One region of the Pseudarthrobacter sp. 902506025 genome, then DNA from elsewhere that is predicted to be linked to it. Evidence: predicted binding sites of a transcription regulator. Region 1 holds the regulator's gene; each other region holds the start of a gene.
The links. Region 1 encodes HrcA, which represses chaperone genes, less so after heat shock. Its sites were predicted from a motif close to TTNGCACTCGNNNNNNNCGAGTGCNAA; they were not measured.
Positions count from the first base shown of each region.

Region 1 (3,272 bases):
CCTTGGTGGCGTGCGGCCAGCCAAAGGCCTTCAGAATTCCAGTCTTCCAATCCTGTCCGCGCGGCACGGCAGGCCATTTGTCGATCCCGAGGACCGCGGGCCGGATTGCCTGCCAGACGTCCACATAGGGATGGCCCACGATCAGGACATTTCCGGCCGCGCCGGGGGATGCCATGACGGCGTCGGCTATCCGGGACTCTTTGGAGTCAGGGACGAGGTGGTCAACGAGCACGCCGAGGCGACGGCCCGGCCCCGGTTTGAAGGCGGCAACTGCAGCGGTGAGGTCGTCAATGCCGTGCAGGGGTTCGACGACGATGCCTTCCACCCGAAGGTCGTCTCCCCAGACCTTTTCCACCAGTTCGGCGTCGTGCTTGCCTTCCACCCAGATTCGGCTTGCCTTGGCGACCTGGGCCCGCTGGCCGGCGACCCGGACGGAGCCTGAGGCTGTCCTGCCGGCGGCGGGGCCGGAGGCTGCCGGCCGGGCGGCGGGAGGCATCAGCCGGATGGGGCGGCCCTCAAGGAGGAAACCGAAGCCGAGCTTGAAGGACCGGGACTTCCCTCGGCGGTCCTCCAGCGCCACGACGTGCATGCCGCCGGACTTTTCCACCCGGGTGACGGCGCCTACCCAGCCCGACTGGACATCCTCGAGCACCATGCCCCGCTCCACCGGCACCTCGGGCAATTCCGCCTTGGCCGGGGCGGAAATGCCGCGGGGCCCCCAGTTTTGGTAATCCATGGATTCAATCCGCCTAGCGCTAGGTCCTCCGCACCGGAATTTCGCCCGGAGCGGTACCAATGCTAACAACGGGCCGAGGCATAATAGACTGTTAGCACTTAGGCATGTCGAGTGCTAACACTGGTGGCACCTGGCGGGGTATGCGCCCCGGACCATGGATGGAGGTGGAGAGTGAGCGAGCCACGCAAACTGGAAGTGCTGCGGGCCATCGTGGAGGACTACGTCCACTCCCGCGAACCGGTCGGGTCAAAGGCATTGGTCGAACGGCATCATCTTGGCGTTTCCAGCGCAACCATCCGCAATGACATGGCGGCCCTTGAAGACGAGGGATTGATCACGGCCCCGCACACCAGTGCAGGCCGGATTCCCACGGACAAGGGCTACCGGCTCTTTGTCGACCAGATCTCGGCAGTCAAGCCCCTGTCGGCAGCGGAGCGCCGGGCCATCCAGTCCCTCCTGGAAGGCGCAGACGACCTCGACGACGCCCTGGACCGCACCGTCCGGCTGCTGTCGCAGCTGACCAACCAGGTGGCTGTGGTCCAGTATCCGCACCTCAGCAAGGCACTGGTGCGCCACATCGAGTTCGTGCTCCTGGCCCCCCGCAAGGTGCTGGTGGTGCTGATTGCGAACAGCGGCAAGGTGGAGCAGCGGGTCATCGACGTCGGCCAGGACCTTGGCGACGACGCCCTGGCCGCGCTCCGCACCCGCTTCCTTGCCGCACTGGCCGGAACTCCGCTCAGCCAGCTGGCCAAGGCGCTCCCCGCCGTCGTGGCCGGCACCGCGCACGGCCAGCGCCAGGCCGCGCACGCCCTGGCACTTGGCCTCGAGGGGCTGGCGCAAAACACCAGGGAGGACCGGATGGTCATGGCCGGAACGGCGAACCTGGCCAGGTCCAACGTGGATTTCCCCCTCAGCATCGGCCCCGTGCTCGAGGCACTGGAGGAACAGGTGGTGATGCTGCGGCTGTTGAGCGAAATGGCCCAGGACCACCGGGGAGTGGCTGTCAGTATCGGAAGGGAAAACCCTTATGACGGCCTTGCCGAAGCCTCCGTGGTGGCCACCGGCTACGGCCCGGACAGCGCCGCGAAGGTAGGGATCCTCGGCCCAACCAGGATGGACTATCCCACCACCATGGCCGCCGTCAGGGCTGTGGCCCGCTACCTTTCCAGGATTTTGGGGCCCTGACTCTTCGCCGCCGGAGCCTTTTCCGGACCGGAACACAGAGCGGGGCCGCCCAAACTGAACGCAGTACAACAAGGAAGAGATACGAACTTTGAGCAGCCACTATGACGTCCTTGGAGTCTCACCCGAAGCTACGGGCGAAGAGATCAAAAAGGCCTACCGCAAACTGGCCCGCAGCCTTCACCCGGATGTAAACCCCGGTGCGGACGCTTCAGAACGCTTCAAGGCAGTAACTCACGCCTACGAGGTCCTTTCCGACCCCCAAAAGCGGAGGATCTACGACACCACAGGCAACGAGAACGGCACGGACAACGGCTTCGGCGGTGCCGGTTACGCGGGCCAGGGCTTCGCTTTCCAGGACATCTTCGACACCTTCTTCGGCGCCGGTGGCACCTCCGGCCCGGCTTCCCGCGTCCGCCGCGGCCAGGACGCCCTTATCAGCGTCCGGATCGACCTTCGCGACGCCGTGTTCGGCGTGAACAAGAAGCTCGAAGTGGATACTGCCGTGGTCTGCCCCACCTGTGACGGATCCTGCTGCCGGCCCGGCACCCACCCCGAGCGCTGCGACATCTGCGGCGGCAGCGGCCAGGTCCAGCGGGCCGTGCGTTCCATCCTGGGCCAGGTCATGACGGCCGCCCCCTGCGGCACCTGCGAAGGTTTCGGCACGGTCATCAAGGATCCCTGTAACGAGTGCAGCGGCCAGGGCCGTATCCGCAGCCGGCGGTCGCTGACCATCAAGGTTCCCGCTGGTGTGGCCACCGGAACCCGGATCCAGCTCGCCGGGCAGGGCGAAGCCGGACCTGCAGGCGGACCGACCGGTGACCTGTACGTGGAAATCCGCGTCAACAATGACGCCACCTACGTGCGGGAAGGCGATGACCTCCACGCCACCCTGCACATCCCCATGACGGCGGCTGCACTGGGCACGGACGTCAGCCTGGAAACGTTCGACGGTACCCAGGACATCGACGTCAAGCCCGGAACACAGTCCGGCGAGATCATCACCCTGCGTGGCCTGGGTGTCACGCACCTGCGGGGATACGGCCGCGGGGACCTGAAGGTCCACCTCCAGGTGGACACTCCGGCCAAGCTCGACCCGGCACAGGAGGACCTCCTCCGGCAGCTCGCCAAGCTCCGCGGCGAACAGATCACCGAGGGCAAGCTCGCCGCCAGCGGCGGCATGTTCGCCAAGCTCCGGGACCGGCTCGGTAACCTGTAGCGGTGAGCAACCCCGTCTTCTTCACCTCCGCCGGTTCACTGGCGGGCATGGTGCCCGGCCAGCTCTTTGTCCTCGAAGGGGCGGAGGCCCGGCATGCAGTCACCGTCAAACGCCTGTCTCCGGGCGAGGCCGTGG
Region 1 covers NZ_JBFBKW010000001.1:716,765-720,036, reverse strand. Annotated here, with positions in the region: gene AB0280_RS03235 (DUF3097 domain-containing protein) at 1-736, opposite strand, end outside; gene hrcA (heat-inducible transcriptional repressor HrcA) at 908-1,921, shown strand; gene dnaJ (molecular chaperone DnaJ) at 2,010-3,137, shown strand; gene AB0280_RS03220 (16S rRNA (uracil(1498)-N(3))-methyltransferase) at 3,140-3,272, shown strand, end outside.

Region 2 (3,272 bases), on a different contig from region 1:
GGCGGTGGACCTGTACGCGCTGCTGGACCGGGAAATTTCCGGCAACACGGATCTTGGCACCCCCGCGTCCCGCGCCGCCGCCAGCGAACAGGCGCTGGGCGCGGACCCGTTGGTGGCGGATCTCGGTGACCGGCTGCGTGCCCGGGGCGCCAGGGTCTGGCACCAATACGACGGGGCAATCGATGTAGTGGCAGCCGCCGACCCCCTGAATACCATGGGCCAGGAGGACTCCGACATCCCGCGGCCGGTGGCCATCGAGTCCGACGGCACTGCGCAGTACCGCACCATGAGCGTGCGGGAACGCAGCAGGCTGCGTCCCCAACTGCTGGAACGCCTTGGCTGGCGGTACATGCCGCTGTGGACCATCGAAGTGTTCACGGACCCGTCGTCCTGCGCAGACCGCATTGCCGGCTATCTGGGCCTGGAAAAGATGGTGCTGCCGGGCAGGACCCACCAGTCTGCGGGCTTCCTTGACGACGACGTTGACCAGGCGCTCAATGGAATTGACGCCGCGCCGTCCGCCGGAGTTTCCTACCTGCCCGGGGATCGCGGCGCAGGCCGGACCGGTGACAGCGGACACCAGGAAGCGGGATCCATGACCGAGGAAAAGAAACCTGCACACGGCAGGCTTGAGGAAGACGGCCGCGAGGAAGACATGCGCCAGGATGAGCTCCAGGACGGGCAGGCAGAAACAGTAACCGGCGGGGACGTTCCTGCAGGCCCGGCCGAAACGGCACCGGCGCCCCGGACAGTAACAGGCGGCACTGAAGAGATCCTCCCGAGCAAGGCAGCAGAGGATGACGCCCGCAGCTGGGGTGACCGGGAGGATGACCACGACACGTGGTTGAAGGAACAGAAGCCGCCGCACTGGGGCTGACCGACGCAAGCTTACGGCGGGCCGACCAGGACGAAGAACAGCCGGCCATGGGTTGACGCTCCGGCCAGGCGTGATGCTTGTTCGGCGGTGGCTGCCACCACGATCAGACCGTCGGGTCTCCGTGGTGCCCAGCCACTGGCCGCTCTGGCCGCCCTTGTTGGAGGTCCAGAGCACGGGGACGGCCGACGCCAGTACCTCCGACGGGCCTTGCTGGTCGAACCCGTTGGCCGATGTGAGCACAACGTTGACCAGTTGGCCGGGGGAGACCAGCTGAATCGACGAGGCATCCGCCATCCGCAGTGGAACTGCGGCTGAACCGGGCGGTGTACCTGCCAGGAGCCCGGGACCCACCAGCTGGGCATCGCTGAGGAGCTGGCCCTTGCGCATCGGTGCGGCGAGCTGTTTGCCGGTGGCGGCGGCGTCATCCCGGAGGAAGCCGTCGGCCACCATGCCAGGGGGCACCTGGACTCGGACCACGTCCGCGTCCGTCACGGCGGTCCCGGCAGGAAGATCCCGGGCTGCGGCCAGTGCGGTGGCGGTGGAGAGCGGGGCAGGAGTGAGCTGCTGGACGGCGATGGCGGCAGCTGCGCACAGCAACAGTGCAGCGGCGAGCCGGCGGTTCCGGCTCAACCAGGCGGCAACACGCGCGGGCAGGGGGCGGTTCCTTGGACTGCGGGCAGCGCCTGCGGGGCCCGAAGAATACCGGAGGGCGGCACGGCGGCGGGGAAGAAGGGGCATGCGCCCACGCTAACTCCGGGCGCACGCGCAAGGGAGCCGGGATAAGGCCTATGTGGACAAAAGCGGCCGGACGCTGGAAAGCGCCGGCCGCCGTCGTGAAGTCTGTGCCGGATTAGCTCGCGGCGGCTGCGGGCGCCGGCGCGGCGGGGGCGGCAGCAGGCGCTGCAGGCGCGGCGGAAACGGAGCTGCCCTTGGAAACGCGGGAGTCCGTGCGGTAGAAGCCGGAGCCCTTGAAGACGACACCGACGCTGTTGAACTTCTTGCGCAGCGTGCCTTCGCATTCAGGGCAGGACGTCAGGCTGCTGTCCGAGAACGACTGGACGATGTCGAAGGCGTGGCCGCAATCCTTGCAGGCGTAAGCATATGTTGGCACTGGTGCTCCTCCTCTTGGGCAAACGAGAGGTCCCGTGCTGCCACCTGGTAAACCATTAGCAGTCGCAGGGCCTGAGTGCTAATTCTATCACTGTGCACGGAACGACGGTGTTCAGGCGCCGCCCGCCAGGGGCCGGTACCCGGAAGGGACCAGGACGGCCGGGACTGGACGGTCGAACTCCTCGGCCGGGATCCGTCCGGCGGGCAGCAATTCTTCGTCGTAGATAACAGCGGCCAGCGGGATTTCCTTCCCGGCCGTAGCGAGGTGCCCCAGGAATTTGTCGTAGTAGCCGCCGCCCTGGCCAATCCTGTTGCCGGCCAGGTCCACGGCTGTGGCGGGAATGAAAAGCACAGCGGCGTCGCCGGCGGTTTCGGGCCCGTGCCGGTTCCCCGTGGGTTCCAGGATGGGCGCGTACCTGCTGCGCTCGAAGCCGGTGTCCGGAGTCCAGAACACCCAGCTCAACTCCCTGGCCGGTTCGCACACCGGAAGCAGGACCTGGTGGCCGCTGCGGTGCAGGGCTTCGATCAGCGGCAGGGTAGGTGGTTCCTGACCCACGCCAAGGTATACGCATGCTATCCCGGGACGGCCTTCCGTCACCGATCCAGCCCAGGCTTCCCCATGGGTGGCCAGGGCCTGGCCGGCAGCTTCCAGTTGCGCCGGTGTCAGGCCTGCCCGCCGCTGCCGGTGGGTAGCCCGGATCCCGTCCTTGACGGCGTTTGTCTCCTGCAGCATGTTGTCCTCCCTGAAGTCCGGTGTTCCGCGCCTTGAGGCCGCGTGCCGGCCTTCGGTGCCGGGGGTTACTGAAATACTTGACGCTGACGTTAGATTAGTCCGGTGAACACCAGTAAACCCAGAGTCCGCAAAGCCGTCATTCCCGCAGCGGGCCTGGGCACCAGGTTCCTGCCAGCCACCAAGGCCATGCCCAAGGAAATGCTTCCCGTCGTGGACAAGCCTGCCATCCAGTATGTGGTGGAGGAAGCCGTCCATGTGGGCCTCAACGACATCCTGATGATTACCGGCCGCAACAAGCGGGCCCTCGAAGACCACTTCGACAGGGTGCCGTCCCTCGAATCGACCCTTGAGGACAAGGGCGATACGGAAAAGCTTGCGTCCATCCAGGCCGCCAGCCAGCTGGGTGACATCCACTACGTCCGGCAGGGCGATCCCCATGGCTTGGGCCATGCCGTGCTCCGGGCGAAGCAGCATGTTGGCGATGAAGCCTTCGCCGTGCTGCTGGGCGACGACCTCATCGATGCCCGCGACGAACTCCTCAGCACCATGATC
Region 2 covers NZ_JBFBKW010000003.1:296,630-299,901, reverse strand. Annotated here, with positions in the region: gene AB0280_RS08600 (DUF4011 domain-containing protein) at 1-877, shown strand, start outside; partial or broken gene AB0280_RS08595 (SAF domain-containing protein) at 1,289-1,615, opposite strand; gene AB0280_RS08590 (FmdB family zinc ribbon protein) at 1,728-1,988, opposite strand; gene AB0280_RS08585 (5-formyltetrahydrofolate cyclo-ligase) at 2,100-2,720, opposite strand; gene galU (UTP--glucose-1-phosphate uridylyltransferase GalU) at 2,823-3,272, shown strand, end outside.
Region 2: AB0280_RS08590 (FmdB family zinc ribbon protein) is a predicted target of HrcA. The motif match lies at 2,044-2,070, and genes of this name have one in related genera.

Region 3 (3,272 bases), on a different contig from region 1:
ATGTCATCAAGCGCTACACGGATGAAGTGCTGTATGACCGGCAGACCCCCCAGGCTGCCGCCGAAGCCTTCAAGAACGAAGTCCAGGGGATGCTGGATTCGGCCAGGAAGTAGATCCCGGCAGGATCCCGGCAGCGGGACAAAAAAGTGCGGCCCCCTCCGAAGAGGGGGCCGCACTTTCGTAACTGGCGGGGCAGGTCCCGGCCGGGAGGCTTAGAAGCCGCCCATGCCGCCCATGCCGCCCATGTCGTCGCCACCGGCGGGGGCAGAAACCTTCTCCGGCTTGTCAGCCACCACTGCTTCGGTGGTGAGGAACAGGCCGGCGATCGAGGCAGCGTTCTGCAGGGCAGAGCGGGTCACCTTTACGGGGTCGTTGACGCCGGCAGCCAGCAGGTCGACGTACTCGCCGGTTGCTGCGTTCAGGCCGTGGCCTGCGGGCAGGCCGCGGACCTTGTCGACAACTACGCCAGGCTCCATGCCGGCGTTGAAGGCGATCTGCTTCAGCGGAGCGTCGATGGCAACGCGGACGATGTTGGCGCCCGTTGCTTCGTCGCCGGAGAGCTGAAGGTTGGCAAATGCCTTGGCACCGGCCTGGATCAGGGCCACGCCGCCACCGGCGACGATGCCTTCTTCAACTGCAGCCTTGGCGTTGCGCACGGCGTCTTCAATGCGGTGCTTGCGCTCCTTGAGCTCAACCTCGGTTGCAGCTCCGGCCTTGATAACTGCAACGCCGCCGGCCAGCTTGGCCAGGCGCTCCTGCAGCTTCTCGCGGTCGTAGTCGGAGTCGGAGTTCTCGATCTCGGCGCGGATCTGGGAAACGCGGCCGGCGATCTGGTCGGCGTCGCCGGCACCTTCGACGATGGTGGTCTCGTCCTTGGTGACAACAACCTTGCGGGCCTGGCCCAGGAGCTCCAGGCCGGCAGTCTCCAGCTTGAGGCCAACTTCCTCGGAGATGACCTGGCCGCCGGTGAGGACGGCGATGTCGGCGAGCTGGGCCTTGCGGCGGTCACCGAAGCCCGGAGCCTTGACGGCGACGGACTTGAAGGTGCCGCGGATCTTGTTGACGATCAGGGTGGCCAGGGCCTCGCCCTCGATGTCCTCGGCAATGATCAGCAGCGGTTTGTTGGACTGCATGACCTTTTCCAGGACAGCAACCAGTTCCTTGACGTTGGAGATCTTGGAGTTGACGATCAGGATGTACGGATCCTCGAGGACCGTTTCCTGGCGCTCAGCGTCGGTGACGAAGTAGGCGGAGATGTAACCCTTGTCGAAGCGCATGCCTTCGGTGAGTTCCAGCTCCAGGCCGAAGGTGTTGGACTCCTCGACCGTGATGACGCCTTCCTTGCCCACCTTGTCCAGGGCTTCGGCGATAAGGGCACCGATCTCGTCGTCACCGGCGGAGATGGAGGCGGTAGCCGCGATCTCTTCCTTGGTTTCGATTTCCTTGGCGGAGTTCAGCAGCTCGGCCGTGACGGCCTCAACAGCCTTTTCGATACCGCGCTTGAGGGACAGCGGGTCGGCGCCGGCGGCAACGTTGCGCAGGCCTTCCTTGACCAGGGCCTGGGCCAGGACGGTTGCCGTGGTGGTGCCGTCACCGGCAACGTCGTCGGTCTTCTTGGCAACTTCCTTGACCAGCTCTGCGCCGATCTTCTCGTAGGGATCGTCCAGCTCGATCTCCTTGGCGATGGAAACACCATCGTTGGTGATCGTGGGGGCGCCCCACTTCTTTTCGAGGACGACGTTGCGTCCACGCGGGCCGAGGGTGACCTTAACGGCGTCGGCGAGGGTGTTCAGGCCACGCTCAAGGCCGCGGCGTGCCTCTTCATCAAATGCAATGATCTTGGCCATAACGGCAGTAGTCCTTTCGGGACAGTCGTTAAGAATGAACCTTCGCTGCAGTGCCCGCGACGGACGATCCTTTGCCGGCGGCCTCTGTATGCCTCCGGGCGGGGATCTCACTGAAGTGAGGTGTTTCTTTCGCTCCTCGACCGGTGCCGTGCGCCGCCGGCCGGAACCAGGCATTGCTTTAGCAGTCGGTGCGTCAGAGTGCTAAGTCAATAATTAGCACTCCCCAGGTGAGAGTGCAAGCGAAAAGACGCGTGACACCCCGCAGGACGGGGCCGCTTCGCCCAGGGCGATCAGCCGGAGTGGCCCGCTGTCTCCCGGCCGGACAGCGAGGGGTTGTTGTCGGGTCCGAAGGTGTACACGGAGAAGAGGGCCGTGGTGATGTCGCCCTTGGCATCGAAGGCCACCGGGCCCGATTCGCCGTCGTAGTTGATGTCCGGGCCGGCAGCAAGGCCGCCCAGGCACTCCTTGTAGCTCAGGCATGGGGCGGCTGGCACTCCGGCGCCGGGGCCGGCTGCCCCTCCGGAGACGGCAATCAGGTTGCCGGCAATGGAGCGTCCGGCGTCATCCTGGGCACGTGCTGCGGCGAGGGCCGCCAGCGTGACGGCGTCGTAGGTTTCGGCAGCGTAGGAGACGTCCTTGAGGGCAGGGTCCACCGCCAGCAGTTTTGCCTGGAAGGCAGCGGTGGGCAACTGTCCGGGGACGACGGCGCGTGTGCCCTCGAGGGTCCCGGAGGCGAGCCTGGAGCCGTAGCGGGCAAACGCGCCGTCGCTGAGGATGATCCGTGAACCGGTGAGGCCGGCGCTGTCCAGCCCGGCCAAGGCGTCCTGCGCGCCCTCGCGGGCAATCAGGACGACGGCGTCAGGCTTGGCCTTTGCAGTGGAGCGCGCGGCTTCGGCGGCGGCACCGTCCTTGAACCCGGCCCCGGGCAGGACCGTGAGTCCGGACTTTGTCGCAGCGTCCGTGACGGCAGCGGAGAGGTCCTTGCCGTAGGAGCCTTCCTGGTACAGCACAGTGATGGTGGCCGCCCCGGAGTCCTTGGCGAGTTTTGCCAGCACGGGGCCCTGGGCGACGTCGGCTGCGGCGGTGCGGAAATAGTAGCCTCCGCTGGCGAGCCCTGACAGGCCTGCAGCTGTGTTGGCCGGCGAGATGACCGGTATGCGCGCGTGGGACAGAACGTCCACCGCGGCGGCCGCATGGCTGGAATCGGTGGGTCCGATCACCACATCCGCTTTGGCGGCGGCGAGGTCCTTCGCCTGCTTTCCCGGGTCCTGGTCCGGGTGCACCGGGAGGAGCTCCACCGGCCGGCCTTTGTGTCCGCCGGCGGCGTTGATCTCCTGGATGGCGAGCTTGGCGGCGGCCAGCTGGGGAGCGTTAAGGAAGGCATTGTCACCGGCATTGTCCAGGATCATCCCCACCCGCAGCACG
Region 3 covers NZ_JBFBKW010000012.1:103,986-107,257, forward strand. Annotated here, with positions in the region: gene AB0280_RS18815 (ABC transporter substrate-binding protein) at 1-113, shown strand, start outside; gene groL (chaperonin GroEL) at 213-1,847, opposite strand; gene AB0280_RS18825 (ABC transporter substrate-binding protein) at 2,138-3,272, opposite strand, start outside.
Region 3: groL (chaperonin GroEL) is a predicted target of HrcA. The motif match lies at 2,026-2,052, and genes of this name have one in related genera.